DNA from 4 places in the Azospira inquinata genome. Region 3 is predicted to be linked to each of the others. Evidence: predicted binding sites of a transcription regulator. Region 3 holds the regulator's gene; each other region holds the start of a gene.
What was found. Region 3 encodes sigma-54, which starts transcription at its own class of promoters, with help from an activator protein. Its sites were predicted from a motif close to TGGCACGCTTNCTGCTNA; they were not measured.
Positions count from the first base shown of each region.

Region 1: the regulator sigma-54 is predicted to act here: its motif matches at 1,409-1,426, upstream of Azoinq_RS06000 (TOBE domain-containing protein).
Region 2: the regulator sigma-54 is predicted to act here: its motif matches at 1,882-1,899, upstream of Azoinq_RS04045 (CmpA/NrtA family ABC transporter substrate-binding protein).
Region 4: the regulator sigma-54 is predicted to act here: its motif matches at 2,550-2,567, upstream of glnA (type I glutamate--ammonia ligase).

Region 1 is NZ_CP064782.1:1,321,354-1,325,475, reverse strand. It holds gene fdxB (ferredoxin III, nif-specific) at 1-195, shown strand, start outside; gene Azoinq_RS06010 (nitrogen fixation protein NifQ) at 259-714, shown strand; gene Azoinq_RS06005 (TOBE domain-containing protein) at 841-1,269, opposite strand; gene Azoinq_RS06000 (TOBE domain-containing protein) at 1,474-2,292, shown strand; gene modA (molybdate ABC transporter substrate-binding protein) at 2,320-3,090, shown strand; gene modB (molybdate ABC transporter permease subunit) at 3,177-3,854, shown strand; gene modC (molybdenum ABC transporter ATP-binding protein) at 3,844-4,122, shown strand, end outside.
Region 2 is NZ_CP064782.1:919,559-923,680, forward strand. It holds gene ntrB (nitrate ABC transporter permease) at 1-378, opposite strand, end outside; gene Azoinq_RS04045 (CmpA/NrtA family ABC transporter substrate-binding protein) at 445-1,626, opposite strand; gene Azoinq_RS04050 (DUF1282 family protein) at 2,152-2,715, shown strand; gene Azoinq_RS04055 (ANTAR domain-containing response regulator) at 2,907-3,497, opposite strand; gene Azoinq_RS04060 (nitrate reductase) at 3,800-4,122, opposite strand, start outside.
Region 3 is NZ_CP064782.1:1,648,278-1,652,399, forward strand. It holds gene ptsN (PTS IIA-like nitrogen regulatory protein PtsN) at 1-219, opposite strand, end outside; gene hpf (ribosome hibernation-promoting factor, HPF/YfiA family) at 371-694, opposite strand; gene Azoinq_RS07530 (RNA polymerase factor sigma-54) at 711-2,213, opposite strand; gene lptB (LPS export ABC transporter ATP-binding protein) at 2,286-3,035, opposite strand; gene recX (recombination regulator RecX) at 3,048-3,488, opposite strand; gene recA (recombinase RecA) at 3,481-4,122, opposite strand, start outside.
Region 4 is NZ_CP064782.1:1,988,600-1,992,721, reverse strand. It holds gene glnL (nitrogen regulation protein NR(II)) at 1-421, opposite strand, end outside; gene Azoinq_RS09160 (DUF4124 domain-containing protein) at 450-920, opposite strand; gene glnA (type I glutamate--ammonia ligase) at 1,071-2,483, opposite strand; gene Azoinq_RS09150 (rhodanese-like domain-containing protein) at 3,042-3,494, shown strand; gene nadA (quinolinate synthase NadA) at 3,533-4,122, shown strand, end outside.

The sequences.
Region 1 (4,122 bases), 330 kb from region 3:
ACCTGCGGCCGGGATGTACTGTCCCTCATGGCCGTGGATGACGAAGGGGAACTGGTGGCCCTGGAGGACGGGGATGATGATGACTACGAAAAGAAGGTGATGACCGTGGTCCATCCGGAAAACTGCGTGGGCTGCGAAGCCTGTGCCCGGAACTGTTCCAAGAAGTGCATCAGCCACACCCCGGCCACGGTGTGAGGCGGTAGCCGCCCTTGGTCGGGCGGCGGGCCGGAGGCGGCCGGGGAGGCGAAGGAGAATGTGATGGATGCCCGAAGCTATCTGTCTTTGATGGATCACGCCCGTCTGGCGGCCCTGCCCCGGGAGCGGGACGATGAATACGAGGACATTCTGGCCCTCCTGCTGGAGGCGGCGCCCCCCCCCGGGCCCCTAGACCCGGATCGGCGCCGTCTGGCGGCGGCCCTGGCCCTGGGCTCCATGGGCCAGAACCATCTCTGGCAGGATCTGGGCCTGCCCAGCCGGGACGTGCTGGGCAGGCTCATGGCGGACCATTTCCCTTCCCTGGTGCGGGCCAACCGGCCGGCCATGCGCTGGAAAAAGTTTTTCTACAAGCAACTCTGCGACCGGGCCCAGGTGCGGGCCTGCCGCGCCCCCTCCTGCGGCGTCTGTGCCAGTTACGGGGAATGCTTTGGCAGTGAAGATGGGGCGCCCCTGGTCCATTTCCGCACCCTGCCCGGGGGGCGGGCCTTGCCCGGCTGAGGCCGGGAGGGGCAAGCCACCCGGAAGGGCCTTTTCGGGCCGAGGGATTCCAACTCCGGCTTTTCTCCTACATCCCCCATAAAAAAGCCCCGCTGGGCGGGGCTGGGGGAATGGGGCTGGGGCGAATCAGGCGGGGACGCCCAGGATGACGTGGCTGGCCTTGAACAGCACCGTGGCATCCCGGCCTTCGGCCAGGCCCAGCTCCAGCACCGCGTCGTTGGTGATAATGGCGTACACCGTGCTGCCTCCGGCCAGGGTTACGGCCACTTCCGTATTCACCGCCCCCTTGACCAGCTTGCTCACCTTGCCGGAAGCCCGGTTGCGGGCGGACAGCTTGATATCCCCGTCCTCCGTGAGGAGCATCACCCAGGGGGCCTTGATCAGGGCGATGGCTTCCTTGCCCACCGCCAGTTCCAGGGTCTGGACACTGGTCTGGGTGACGATGGCGGTGATTTTGTCCCCCCCGGCGGTGGTCAGTTCCACTTCCGCGTTAATGGCTCCGGGACGGATGGCGGTGACTTTTCCGCTGAACAGGTTACGGGCGCTGGCTTTCATGTCGGTTCTCCTGGGCAATGCCACAAGCTGGTGCGCTATGCACCAAAGTAGATAATGAACTGCTGCCTGACTGAAACCATTCTAGGAAAAAGCGCTGCTAAGTCACAACCATAGCGACGACAATAGTTCAAAATGATTATGGCAGGCTATTTGCTCCTGCTGTACCGTTGTATAACTCATTACATATTCTGTAAGGAATCTGCCATGCCCCAGAGCAACGCCAAACTGGTGGGCAAGCTGGCCCTGGAAACCGAATTCGGCCCCTTCCTTGGGGATACCCGCATCCGCCTCCTGGAAGCCATCGACCGCCACGGTTCCATTTCCCAGGCGGCCAAGGCGGTTCCCTTGTCCTATAAAGCGGCTTGGGACGCCCTGGATGCCATGAACAATCTGGCGGAAGAGCCCCTGGTGGTGCGTACCACCGGTGGCAAACACGGGGGCGGTACGGTGCTCACCGACTACGGTCGCAAGATCATCGGCCTGTTCCGGGCCATGGAGCAGGAATACCAGGATGCCCTGGACCGGCTGACGGAGCGTATGGACGAGGTGCAGAGCGGGGACATGCGCAAGTTCCAGTCCATGATGCGGCGCCTGTCCATGAAAACCAGTGCCCGCAACCAGTTCGTCGGGAAAATCGTCGGCCTGCGGGAAGGGGATGTGGATTTCGAGGTGCGCATTCGCCTGGAGGCGGACCATGAGGTGGTGGCCGTCATTACCCGGGAATCGGCGGAAACCCTGGAACTGGCCATCGGCAAGGAAGTCTTCGCCTTCGTCAAAGCCTCCTCCCCGGTACTGATTACCGACCCGGCCCTGAAAATCACCGCCCGCAACCAGCTGTGGGGCGAGGTGGTGCAAATCCACGACGGCCCGGTGAATAGCGAGGTCACCCTGGCCCTCTCCGGGGGCAAGAGCGTCACCGCCGTGGTGACCAAAAACAGTATTGAAAACCTGGGCCTGGCGCCGGGCGTCAAGGCCTGCGCCGTGTTCAAGGCCTCCAGCGTGATTCTGGCGGTTTACGCCTGATTTTTTATCTTTTACGAGGAGTGTGTAATGCCCAAACGCTTTTCCCGTTCCTGGCTGGTCGGCCTCTGTTTGGCCGCCGGTATTTCTTCCCTCTCCGCCCTGGCCCGGGCCGATGAGGTAGCGGTGGCGGTGGCCGCCAATTTCACCGCCCCCATGCAGAAAATTGCCGCCCAGTTCGAAAAGGACACGGGCCACAAAGCGGTGCTGTCCTTCGGCGCCACCGGCCAGTTCTATGCCCAGATCAAGAACGGAGCGCCTTTTGAAGTGTTCCTGGCTGCCGACGACGAAACCCCCATGAAGCTGGAAAAGGAAGGGGGCATTGAGCCGGGCAGCCGCTTCACCTACGCCATCGGCAAACTGGTGCTGTGGAGCGCCAAATCCGCCCTGGTGGATGGCAAGGGGGAAGTGCTGAAGCGGGGCGGGTTTGACCACCTGTCCATCGCCAATCCCAAGCTGGCCCCCTACGGCCTGGCCTCCGTGGAAACCATGAAATCCCTGGGCATCTACGACAGCCTGCAAAGCAAGATCGTCCAGGCGGGCAACATTTCCCAGGCCTACCAGTTTGTCGCCACGGGCAATGCCCTGCTGGGTTTTGTCGCCCTCTCCCAGGTTTGGGAAAACGGTCGCCTGAAGTCCGGTTCCGCCTGGATTGTGCCCCCCAAGCTCTATAACCCCATCCGTCAGGACGGGGTGGTGCTCACCAAGGGCAAGGGCAAACCGGCCGCCGAAGCCCTGATGAAATACCTCAAGGGCGCCAAGGCCAAGGCCATCATCAAATCCTACGGCTACGACCTGTAAGCCCGTCTGTCGGCGGACCTTTTTCGGAAGGTTCGCCGGGCTGGCGCCTGGGGGCCCGGCCCCCATTTTTTTCTGCGGATTTTGTTATGTTCAGCCCTGACGACTGGGGGGCCATACGCCTGACCCTGGCCCTGGCGACCCTGGTGACCCTGCTGCTGATGCTGGTGGGTACCCCCATTGCCTGGTGGCTGGCCCGTACCCGCTCCGCCTGGAAAGGCCCGGTGGGCGCCCTGGTGGCTCTGCCCCTGGTGCTGCCCCCCACGGTACTGGGCTTCTATCTGCTGGTGGTCATGGGCCCCAACGGCCCCGTGGGCCACTTCACCCAGGCCCTGGGCCTGGGCACCTTACCCTTTACTTTCACCGGCCTGGTGGTGGGCTCGGTGATCTATTCCCTGCCCTTCGTGGTCCAGCCCGTGCAGAACGCCTTTGAGGCCATGGGAGACCGTCCCCTGGAAGTGGCGGCGACCCTGCGGGCTTCCCCCTGGGACCGGTTCTGTACCGTGGCCCTGCCCCTGGCAGTGCCTGGCTTTCTTTCCGGCGCCATTCTGGGATTCGCCCATACGGTGGGGGAATTCGGCGTAGTGCTGATGATCGGCGGCAATATCCCGGGGGAAACTCGGGTAGTGTCGGTGCAAATTTACGACCATGTGGAAGCCCTGGAATACACCCAGGCCCACTGGCTGGCGGGAGGCATGCTGGTGTTTTCCTTCCTGGTGTTGCTGGTGATGTACGTTTTCAAACCGGGGGTGCGCCATGGGCGCTAACCTGGAAGCCGCTCTGAGCCGGGAAGCCCGGAGCGGCACGGTGGCCTCCACAGAGGCGGGGGAGGGCCTGGTGGCCCGCTTCGCCATCCGCTACGGGGATTTTTCCCTGGATGTGGATTTGACCCTGCCCGGCCGGGGCGTTACCGCCCTGTTTGGCCAGTCCGGCTGTGGCAAGACCAGCCTGCTGCGGGCCATTGCCGGGCTGGAGCGGCACCCGGGGGGCTATCTGGCGGTGAACGGCCAGGTCTGGCAGGAAGGCCGCCATTTC
Region 2 (4,122 bases), 730 kb from region 3:
CCGCCCCAGGGAATTGAGGATATTCCAGCCAATCCCCAGATCATTCGGACCATTGCGATAAAACGGATCCGCAAACACCTCCACGGCGGAATGCCAGGTTTTCACGGGCCCAGGCAGCTGGGGGCTGGTCATGGATACCAGGGCCCACAGTCCCACAAAGACAGCCAGGCCCAAAAGGGGGGGCAACAGGATTTTGATAAAAGCCCGCAACCGGCTTTCCCCCTGGCGAGGGGGGCGGTGGCTGCCCTGGGCAGGTTTGCTCTTTACCGGCGCCACGGCCGCCGGGGATTCCGGGCTGGCCGCTGCCATGGCTACGGTCTGGTCTGGGGAGGAAGCCTCCGGGTGGGGGGCTTCCTGGAGGAGAGTCAGGGTGGTCATGGAATAGTCTCCCATTCAGTCAGAATCGGCGGCCACCGGCTTCCGTCCCGGCGGCCCGAGGCGTGATTAGGCGCGGACCTTAAAGGAGGCCGCGTATTTCTTGGGATCTTTACCGTCCCACACCACCCCATCAATAAGCCTGGATGTGCGCATATCGCTCTTGGGCAGGGGCACCCCGACCCGGGCGGCAGCCTGCTTATAGAGGGCGATCTGGTTAATTTTCCTGGCCACCCCCAGATAATCCGGGTCCTGGCGCAACAGGCCCCAGCGCTTGTGCTGGGTGAGGAACCACATGCCATCGGACAGGTAGGGGAAATTGACCTGACCGTCGTTAAAGAACTTCATGTGGTGCTTGTCATCCCAGGTCTTGCCCAGGCCGTTTTCATAGCGCCCCATCATGCGCCCCAGAATCACATCGGCCGGCGTATTCACGTAGGCTTTGCCGGCAATGACTTCCGCCGTTTCCCGGCGATTGGCCAGGTTGGCGTCAATCCAGCGGGAAGCTTCCAGGACCGCACAGGTCAGGGCCAGGGCGGTCTTGGGATACTTGGTCACAAAGTCCGAGGTAGTCCCCAGGACCTTTTCCGGATGATCGGGCCAGACGTCCTGGCTGGTCGCCACGGAAAAACCCACCTTATCCACGATGGCCCGCTGATTCCAGGGTTCCCCTACACAGAATCCATCCATATTGCCGATCCGCATATTGGCCACCATTTGAGGGGGCGGCACCGTAATGGTTTTCACGTCATGGATCGGATTAATGCCGTAGGTCGCCAGCCAGTAATACAGCCACATGGCGTGGGTACCGGTGGGAAAGGTCTGGGCAAACACATATTCCCGCTTTTCCGTGGAAATCAGCTTGCGCAGGGAGGCCCCGTCCGTCACCCCCTTCTGGTGCAGCTGGTTGGAAAGGCTGATCCCCTGGCCGTTGTTATCCAAGGTCATGAGAACGGACATGTCCTTTTTCGGGCCGCCGATCCCCAGCTGCACCCCATAGACTAGGCCATACAACACGTGGGCCGCATCCAGTTCCCCATTGACCAGCTTGTCCCGCACCCCGGCCCAAGATGCCTCCTTGGACGGAATGATCTTGATGCCGTACTTTTTATCGAAGCCTTTGACCGCGGCCATCACCACCGAGGCACAGTCCGTCAGGGGGATAAACCCCACCCGGACTTCCGTTTTTTCCGGCCCATCCGAGCCTGCCGCCCAGGCGGAGGAGGCTGATCCGACACCCAAGCCCATCATGGCCGCCCCCGCACCAAATAAGCCGGCGGATTTGACGAACTCCCGGCGAGACAATTGCACCTCATCTTGGCGCTCCTGTTTCTTGTCCATTTCAGCTCCTAGCCACCAAAAAAAAAAGAAGGCGTCACACCCCCAGCGCTGCAACAAAAGTCGCAGCGTGGAGATGGACGCCTTTGTCCATCAACTCCGGTCACTGATCGCCAAATCAGACCGACATCGGATTGAACCGCCGTTGGTTCAATTGATGAGCAGCATTAAGCAAACCGTATGCCAGGGGCCAAATTATCCAATCATCTACTTATAAATCAAAACATTACACAACACAATGCAAGCAAGCTTTATCCTGAGATCCTCTTTCTAGCCGTTGTCTATCGCACAAGCTCGGTGCAGATTGGCGGCAATCACGCACAAGGCCAGGGAATCGGCCAGGCGCCTCCCCTTCAAATTCCCGTAACACGCCCTCTTTAGGATAAAGCCTTCCCGGAACTGCGCCCCAGGGGCGCCGCAAGCTAGGCCTTTCTCCCTATGAATCTGCCCTTCACCGCCCCCTCCACCCTGCCCCTCCCCCCGCCGCCGTCTGCGGGAAGAACCGGGCGCCGCCTGCCCCATCCCCTCTGGGCCTGGCTGCTGATTATGTTACCGGGGGCCACTTTTTCGGCTTACATGGTGGCCTATCTGGGCACCCATATGTCCTCCCTCCAGGAACTCCACCCGGCTTGGGAATGGAACGCCCTGGCCCTCCGATTTGGGCTGACTCAGTTGCTGCTCCTACCCCTGGTGGCCCTGCTGTGCCGCACCATTGGGCGGCGCTTTCATTTTTCCTTGGGATTACGGGAAGCCATGGTCTTAATTGCCATCACCCCCATTCCCCTGTGGCTTTCCAGCTTCGCCCTGCTCATTCCCAGTCTTTTTTACAGCGAAGTGTTCATTGGCTTCGCTCTGCTCTCCAGCATCCAACTGTGCTTTTCCGGGGTAGATCGGCTCTGTGGCGAGGGGGATGAGGTGGCCAAGTTTCTCCTGGCGGGCCTCACCTGCCTAGGCGGCACCCTAGGGGGGACCCTGACCCTGGCCTCCCTGTTGCTGGCTTAGTCCCCGCCTCGCGCCCCGCCCAAAAGAAGGGACGCTGTCCAGGGTCCCCTTCCCACTTTGCCACCAGCCTCGGGCAATTTTGCGCCCGGGAGGCCTCCAGCCGACCCCGGCCCTTGGCACCCCGAAATATCGGGTCCGCTCCCCTCTACCGCTAGAGTTCTCCCCCTGGGGGCCATCCTCCTGCTCTTACATCAGAGCAAGAGCTTGGCCATAGCCACCATATCCTGAGCCACCTTGGAGAGGCTCTGCCCCCGGTCCATGGCAAGACGGCGGAGGGTGTGATAGGCCTGATCCTCATCCAGCTGACGGGTTTTCATCAAAAGGCCCTTGGCCTGATCGATGATCTTCCGGTCAGAAAGCTTTTGCGTGGCCTGTTCCAGCTCCCGGCGCAGGGCCTGGGTTTCCTCGAAGCGGACCCGGGCCACCTCCACAATAGGCTTGATTCGGGACGGGTCCAGGCCATCCACCACATAGGAAGCAACACCGGCTTTGACCGCCTTGCGGATCACATCCCCGTCGTCGTCATTGGCGAAAATAATCACCGGCCGGGGCATATCCCGGTTCATGGCGGAAAGGTGTTCCAGGGTGTCCCGGCTGGGACTTTCGGTCTCAATCAGGATCACGTCCGGCTTTAGTTCTTCCACCCGCTGGGATAAATCCAGGGCCGAAGCCAGGACGGCTGCCACCTGATGACCGGCCAGCACCAGACCGGCGCAAATATCCGCCGCCCGGCTTTGGGACTCATCGATCACCAGCACCCGCAGCATGGCATCAGGCCCCACAGACTGAGTCGGGCCCGCCGCCCCGCCCTTTCCCGGGAGGGGCCCATCGCAAGCAGAGGAGGTTGGACGTTTGCTACGCACCATAATGGAAAAATTCCACGACCGTTAAAGGGAATCCCCGCAAATTTTGGCCCTTTTTTGCAGCAGAAACCCTGGGCCCCGGGCTACCCCCATCACCACCGATGACAGGCGGTAGCCATGCAAAACACATTCCAGCAAAACAGCAAGGAGCGCCCGCCCGGACGCCCACTCCAGCCCGATCTGAACAATACGCCACCGGCAGCCATCTCCTGGGCACAGTTTCACCCGCCCGCCACCATACGCTTCAGTTCCGGAACACAGGAACCGCAGCTGGTACCGCACTTGAGCTGGTCTTTTAGCCCCTCCACGTCAGCCCCCCGGGCAATGGCGGCGCGGATTTCTGACTCGGAAACATTCAGGCAGTTGCAGATGGTCTTGCCCCGACCGCAGGCCCCGGCGGGAGGCTGGGCCAGGGGCGCCAGCAGCCAGGCGCGGAACTGGGCGACGGGCTGTCGCGCCACGATCAAATCCCGCAACCAGGGTTCCGCCGCCGTTTCCCCGATCAGGCTCAGGCCCATCAGCACCTCCCCCGCCATCAGGGCCC
Region 3 (4,122 bases):
GATGCCCTTTAAGCGGCCGTGGGGAATGGCCACGCCCTGGCCCAGGCCGGTGGAGCCCAGCTTTTCCCGGGCAAACAGGCTGGCAAAAACCGTGGATTGGGCAACCCCCAGGTTATTTTCGAACAACAGGGCGGCCTGCTCGAAAGCGCGCTTTTTGCTGCTGGCTTCCAGATTCAGGACGATGTTGGCGGGGGGAAGGAGTTTGGCGATGAGGTCCATGGGGCTAGGGTACTCCCCGGAAAGACGATGGGAGAAACAAGAAACCCGGGGGGCGGGAGGGAGACCCTTCAGGTGGCCGGATCATAGCGGAAAAGGCGACGCTCGGCCACCGTAGCCGCCCCCTTGGGTGGGGCGGCGGCGGTGCTAGCGATTAGGCTTCGCCGATGTGCTTATCCATGCTGTCCCGGTTGTGGGCCAGGCCCTTTTCCTTGTGCTTGATCACTTGGCGGTCCAGCTTGTCCACCAGGGCGTCCACGGAAGCGTACAGGTCGCTGTCTTCGTTTTCCACGTAGATGTCCTTGCCCGGCACCCGGACGGTGACTTCCGCTTTTTGCTTCAGCTTTTCCACGGTGAGGATCACATTCACTTCAATGACGTTGTCGAAGTGGCGCAGCACCCGATCCAGCTTGCTGCTGACGTATTCGCGGATAGCCGGGGTAACCTCGACGTGATGGCCGGTGATGTGCAGGTTCATATTATTTACTCCTTGGTTAGATGGTCTTGCGTAGGTTAGCCGGCGGGATGTTCAACGCCTCCCGGTATTTTGCTATGGTCCGGCGGGCCACCACAATGCCCTGTTGCCCGAGAATCTCGGAAATCTGGCTGTCGGAAAGGGGCTTTTTCGCATCTTCCCCGCCAATCAACTGCTTGATCAGGGCCCGGATGGCGGTGGCGGAACAGGCGCCCCCCGCTTCCGTGGCCACGTGGCTGCCGAAGAAATACTTGAGTTCGAAAATGCCCCGGGGGGTGGCCATGTATTTCTGGGTGGTGACCCGGGAAACGGTGGATTCGTGGAGCCCCAGCACCTCGGCGATTTCCCGCAGTACCAGGGGGCGCATGGCCACTTCCCCGTGTTCGAAGAACTGGCGCTGGCGTTCCACGATGGCCTGGGAGACCCGCAGAATGGTGTCAAAGCGCTGCTGTACGTTCTTGATCAGCCAGCGGGCTTCTTGGAGCTGGCCAGCCAGGGAGGAGCCCCGGTGTTTGGAGAGAATATCCGAATACAGGCGGTTGATGCGCAGCCGGGGATAGGCGTCCGGGTTGATGCTGGCCACCCACTGGTTGCGTAGCTTGCGCACCACCACGTCGGGAATAATGTAGCGGGTATCCAGGGGGGCGTACTGGGCCCCGGGGCGGGGATTGAGGCTCTTCACCAGATGGGCGGCGGCCCGTAGCTGGTCGTCGTCACAGCCCAGGAGCTTTTTCAGCTTGGTGAAGTCCCGTCCGGCCAGGAGTTCCAGATACTGGCGCACCAGTTGCAGGGCCAGATCCCGGGTGGGTTCCGGGGGCAGGGCTTCCAGTTGCAGGGCCAGGCATTCCTGGGGAGAGCGGGCCCCCACTCCGGTGGGGTCGAAATGCTGGAGGTGGCGCAGGGCGATGAGCAGGTCGTCCAGGTCGATTTCGAGCTCCGGGGGCAGGGCGTCCGCCAGTTCTTCCAGGGGCTGGGTCAGGTAGCCGTCGTCGTCCAGGGCTTCAATGAGAAAGCGTACCAGATTCCGGTCCCGGTCACTCAGGGGGGTGAGGCCTAACTGCCAGGCCAGATGGTCTCGCAGGGAGGTGCTGGCGGCCTGGATGTCCTGGTAATCCGAATCGTCTTCTTCGTCCCGGGAGGCGGAAGGATAGCTGCCCTCCGCATACCAGCCGTCATCCTCCCCGGCGGCCAGGGCATTGCCCTCGTCGCTGGCACGGATGCCCGTTTCGGCGCTTTCCCCCGGCTCCCCGTGCTCCCGGCTATCATCCTCGCCCCGCTCCGTTTCCCGGGGCGTGGTGCCCGCCGGATCAGGGGCCGCACTGTCACTTCCTTCCCCGGCGGCAGGCCCGGAAGGACCGTCGAAATCCTCGTCCTCCCGTTCCAGGAGGGGATTTTCCGTCAGGTACTTCTCCAGCTCCTGGTTCAGTTCCAGCGTGGACAGCTGCAACAACCGGATGGATTGTTGCAGTTGGGGCGTGAGCGCCAAATGCTGGGAAAGTTTAAGTTGGAGGGTCGGTTTCATGGGCGCGTGATGGGAGAAAACATGACGATGACTTCTCCGCAGACGGGCTGCTGTTGGGGGAGAAAGGGGTGATTAGAGGCGGAAATGCTCACCCAGATAGACTTTTCTTACATTTTCATTATAAACGATCTCATCCGGCCCACCAGCGGCCAGTACCCGGCCTTCATTGATGATACAGGCCCGGTCACAGATGCCCAGGGTTTCCCGCACATTGTGGTCGGTGATGAGTACGCCGATGCCCCGTTCCTTGAGGAAACGGATGATTTTCTGAATTTCCAGCACGGCGATGGGGTCCACCCCGGCGAAGGGTTCGTCCAGCAGGATGAAGCGGGGGGAGGTGGCCAGGGCCCGGGCGATTTCCACCCGGCGCCGTTCCCCGCCGGAGAGGGCGGCGGCGGAGGTGTGGCGTAGATGGCCGATGTGGAGTTCGTCGAGCAGCTCCTCCAGCTTGCTCTGGGTCGCCTCCGGGTCCAGTTCCTGGAGTTCCAGCACCGCCTGGATGTTTTCTTCCACATTCAGTTTGCGGAACACGGAAGCTTCCTGGGGCAGGTAGGAGACCCCCATGTGGGCCCGGCGGTGGATGGGCAGGTGGGTCAGTTCCTGGTTGTCCAGCCAGATGGCGCCCCCATCGGCGGCCACCAGACCCACGATCATATAGAAACAGGTGGTTTTCCCCGCCCCGTTGGGGCCCAGTAGCCCCACCACTTCCCCACAGCAGACCTCGAAGGACACGTCCTGGACCACGGTACGGGCCTTGTAGCGCTTCTTCAGGTTGTGGGCGGAAAGAATGTGGCCTTTTTGGCTGTCTTGCGGGTCGGACATGGTGCGAACCTTTTACTCGTCATCCCAGGTGCCTTGCAGCACCCGGCGGATGGTTGGGCTGCCGAAACCCCGACCGGCCAGAAAACGGGCCTGCTTGGCCCGCTCCTGGGCATCCTGGGGCAGGCTGCCGAATTTTTTGCGCCAGACCGCCAGGGCCCGCTCGGTTTCATCCCCGGCCTGGGCCAAAGCGTTGGCAATGGTGGTGTCATCCACCCCCTGGCTGCGCAATTCCCCGGCCAGGCGGGCGTTACCGTAGCGGCCGCCGCGGACGGTGACCCGCTGTTCGGCGTAACGGTCATTGGCAAGCAGGCGGGCTTTCTCCAGCTCGTCCAGCAGCAATTCCAGTTCCTCGCCGCTTTCGGCGTGGGAAGCCAGCTTGCGTTTCAGTTCAAGACGGCTGTGTTCCCGGGAGGCGAGCAGGCGCAAGGCCCGCCCGCGCAGGCTTTCAGTCATCCCCGGGGGTAGGGGCTTCCGGGGCGGGGGCAGCTTTGGTCACCCCCACGGCGGTGCGGATCTTGGCTTCGATTTCCTGGGCCAGGGCGGGATTAGCCTTGAGGAATTCCCGCACATTGTCCTTGCCCTGACCGATCTTTTCCCCGTTGTAGGAATACCAGGCGCCGGACTTTTCCACGATCTTGTTGTTCACGCCCAGCTCGATGATTTCCCCTTCCCGGGAAATGCCTTCCCCGTAGAGGATGTCGAAAATGGCTTCCCGGAAGGGGGGGGAGACCTTGTTCTTCACCACCTTGACCCGGGTTTCGTTGCCGATCACCTCGTCCGCCTTCTTGATGGAGCCGATGCGGCGGATGTCCAGACGCACGGAGGCATAGAACTTCAGGGCGTTGCCCCCGGTGGTGGTTTCCGGATTGCCGAACATGACGCCGATCTTCATCCGGATCTGGTTGATGAAAATCACCAGGGTGTTGGTTTTCTTGATGTTGGCGGTGAGCTTGCGCAGGGCCTGGCTCATCAGACGGGCGTGGAGGCCCATCATGGAGTCCCCCATTTCCCCTTCAATTTCCGCCTTGGGGGTGAGGGCGGCCACGGAGTCCACCACAATCACATCCACGCCCCCGGAACGGACCAG
Region 4 (4,122 bases), 340 kb from region 3:
GGGCCAGATTGCGGATCAGTTCCCGGCTGGCCTGCTGTTGCTGAATCAGCTGCTCTTCCCGGGTCGCCCGGATTTGCTGGTCGATGGGGCGCAGTTCCAGGAGCAGCTTGGCTCCAGGCACCTCCAGGGGAGTCACGGTGCAGTTCAGCTGCAACACCTCCTGGTCCGGGCGACGCACCTCAATGTTGTAACCGGTGTAGCTCCAGTCATTGGAAACCGCGTTATCCAGGGCTTTTTGCAGCCCCCCCGAATAGGTGATGAGCTGTTGCAGGGGGTGAAAGACCAGGTCCTTGGCGTTGGCGGAAAGCAGGTTTTCCGCCGCCGGATTGACGTAGCAGACGACCTGATCCGCATCCAGGACAATGGTGGCAGAAGACAATAAATCGAGGCCCCGAAAGGCCGTGGGAACAATGGGGTGCATGGGGGGAAGAGGGAGGAGCCAGAGGCCCTTATTTGAGTTTGCTGAGTTCCTTGCGCAGCGCTTCGATATTGCGCTCATGCTGCTGCACCCGGTCCCGGGCGGACTGCAAACGTTCCGGGTTCTTGGCGCCCTGGCCTTCCTGGGCGGAAAGCTCATGACGGGCATCATCCAGGCCCTTCTGCTCACCCGCCAGTTCCTGTTCCAGGATGGTCCGGCGGTCATTATCCCGGGCCTTCTGGGTATCCGCTTCCACCCGGGGGAAACCGGCAGGAGAAGGATTGGCCCGGGCCGCGGCGCGGCTGGAGCTGGAGGCAGAAGAACTGCTGCGGGGCGCCCCGGAGGAACCAGCCGGTTCCAGATAGAGGCGCTTACAGCCGCTACCGCCCCGTTGCAAATTGGAGAAGGTGATATGCCCGGCCCCATCCACACATTTGTAGATGTCGGCCTGGGCCGAAACGGCAAACAAACCCAAAACCACGAGCAGGAAAGGCGCTTTCATTTTCGCTCCATCCAAGAACGGGGGCTAAGTGTAGGGGATGCCCACGGCTTAGGCAAATCGGGGGGAAGCCCCGTCCGGCCGAATTTCTCCAGGCGAGGGACGAAAAAAAAGGACGGGAAACCCCGTCCTTTTCCGACCTAAAGCCGCCGATTAGCAGCTGTAGTACATGTCGAATTCCACCGGGTGGGTGGTCATGCGGAACTTGGTGACTTCTTCCATCTTCAGGCCGATGTAGGCATCGATCCAGTCGTTGGAGAACACACCGCCACGGGTCAGGAATTCCCGATCCTTGTCCAGGTAATCCAGGGCCTGTTCCAGGCTGGAGCACACGGTCGGGATCTTGGCATCTTCTTCCGGCGGCAGATCGTACAGGTTCTTGTCGGCGGCATCCCCGGGGTGCAGCTTGTTTTGCACGCCGTCCAGACCGGCCATCATCATGGCGGAGAAGGCCAGGTAGGGATTGGCGATGGGATCGGGGAAGCGCACTTCGATCCGGCGGGCCTTGGAGGAAGCCACGTAGGGCACGCGGATGGAAGCGGAACGGTTCTTGGCGGAGTAAGCCAGTTTCACCGGAGCTTCGAAGCCGGGGACCAGACGCTTGTAGGAGTTGGTGCCCGGGTTGGTGAGGGCGTTCAGGGCACGAGCGTGCTTGATGATGCCGCCAATGTAGTACAGGGCGAATTCGGACAGACCGGCGTAACCGTTGCCAGCGAACAGGTTTTGCCCGTCCTTCCAGATGGATTGGTGGCAGTGCATGCCGGAACCGTTGTCACCAACGATGGGCTTGGGCATGAAGGTGGCGGTCTTGCCGTATTGGTGGGCCACATTGTGAACCACGTACTTCAGCACTTGGGTCCAGTCGGCGCGGCGCACCAGGGAGTTGAACTTGGTGCCGATTTCGCACTGACCGGCGGTGGCCACTTCGTGGTGGTGCACTTCCACTTCCACGCCGCATTGTTCCAGGGCCAGACACATGGCGGCCCGCACGTCGTTCAGGGAATCAACGGGGGGAACGGGGAAATAGCCGCCCTTGACGGAGGGACGGTGACCGATGTTGCCGCCTTCGATCTTTTCGCCGGAAGCCCAGGCGGCTTCTTCGGAATAGACCTTGCAGAAGGAGCCGGACATGTCCGCATTCCATTCCACGGAATCGAAGACGAAGAATTCGGGTTCGGGGCCGAAGAAGCAGGTGTCACCGATACCGGAGGACTTCAGGTAAGCTTCGGCGCGCTTGGCGATGGAGCGGGGATCCCGGTCGTAGCCCTTGCCGTCGGCAGGTTCCACCACGTCACAGGTCAGCACCAGGGTGGTTTCGTCGAAGAAGGGGTCGATGTAGGCGGTTTCGGCATCCGGCATCAGCAGCATGTCGGAGGCTTGAATCCCCTTCCAACCGGCGATGGAGGAACCGTCAAAGGCATGACCGCTTTCGAACTTGTCTTCGTCAAAAGCGGAGATGGGCACGCCCACGTGCTGTTCCTTACCGCGGGTGTCGGTGAAGCGGAAATCAACGAATTTGACGTCGTTTTCCTTGACCAACTTCATGACGTCTTGAGGGGTTGCCATAGCGCAAAGTCTCCTAAGCAGATACCGGGGATCCGGTGACATTCAAATAAATCCGTGCGGAACCAGTGAGCGAAATCCGTGCCAAAGCCACACAGTCCATAGGCCATTGTGCCATAAGAAAAGATACGGACTTTTACTTTTTTAATGCACCAATAGTGCGCAAATTACCCCAGAGTCGCACCAATAAAGTGCAAGCATCTGATTTTCAGCGTTTCCTGTGCCACCCAGGCCGGCACGGTAAAAACGTCCTCCCGTCCGCACTTTTCCCCGCCATCCACGTCAAAAGAGATAATTGCAACGCCCGCCACCCCCATGCCATGGTGATTACTGCTCAAAGTGGGTGCATTTTGCCCCGAGACCGCCTTTTTGAAGCCTTTTCGCCCCAAACGGGGTTTTTCACCCAACTCGCCGCCCTGCCCCGGGCTCAATGCGCCCGGGTAGGCATTGTTTTATAATCCCCCCTCGCTGCCCTTATTTTTCCACTCCCGGGCCGGTGGCCCTCCAGGCCACCCCTGGGCCGGGAAATTCCCCAACCCCTTTTGCCTGATGGACCACACCATGGGAAAACTCGCCGACCTCCTGGCTTTGGCCCAGAACCGCGCCAAGGAACTCAATCTTCCCTACGCTGGCGCCCTCACGCCCGCCGAGGCCCTGATGGTGTGGCAAAGCGCCCCCGGGGCCAAGCTGGTGGATGTACGTACCCGGGCCGAGCAGGACTGGGTGGGCCGGGTGCCCGAGGCGGTGGAAATCGAGTGGAACATCTATCCGGGGGGCACCCCCAACCCCCATTTTCTGCAACAGCTGAAGGCCCGGGTGGATACGGAATCCCTGGTCATGTTCCTGTGCCGCAGCGGCGGCCGCTCCAATATGGCGGCCACGGCAGCGGCGGCGGCCGGTTACGGCAGCAGCTACAACATCCTGGAAGGCTTTGAAGGGGACCGGGATGCCAAAGGCCAACGCAATCACATCGGCGGCTGGCGTCATGCCGGCCTGCCCTGGACCCAAAGCTGAGGCTTTTGCCCCAGGCCCCCGGAGAATTCGAGAATCCCATGCAAACAGCCACCATCGCTTTCGACCGCTTCAATGAAATGCAGGACGAGGATTGCCAGGAACGCATTCTCGCCGCCCGCGCCCGTCTGGGGAAAAAGGCCGTCCTCCTCTGTCACCACTATCAGCGGGCTGATGTTTATCGCCACGCGGACCTCACCGGCGATTCCCTGAAACTGTCCCGTCTGGCCTCCCAGACCGATGCGGAATACATCGTTTTCTGCGGCGTCCATTTTATGGCGGAAGTGGCGGACATCATGTCCAAGGCCGGACAGACGGCCATCCTGCCTGACCTGGCGGCGGGCTGTTCCATGGCGGACATGGCCAATCTGGCCAAGGTGGAACGGTGCTGGCGGGAACTGGGGGAAGTGCTGGGAGATGTGGATGCCCAGGTCACCCCGGTCACCTACATCAATTCCGCCGCCGACCTGAAAGCCTTCTGCGGCGACCACGGGGGTATCGTCTGCACCTCCTCCAACGCCGGCACCATTGCCCAATGGGCCTTCGCCCAGCGGGAAAAGGTGCTGTTTTTCCCGGATCAGCATCTGGGCCGCTGGACCGGCTACAACCTGGGCATTCCCCTGGGGGACAT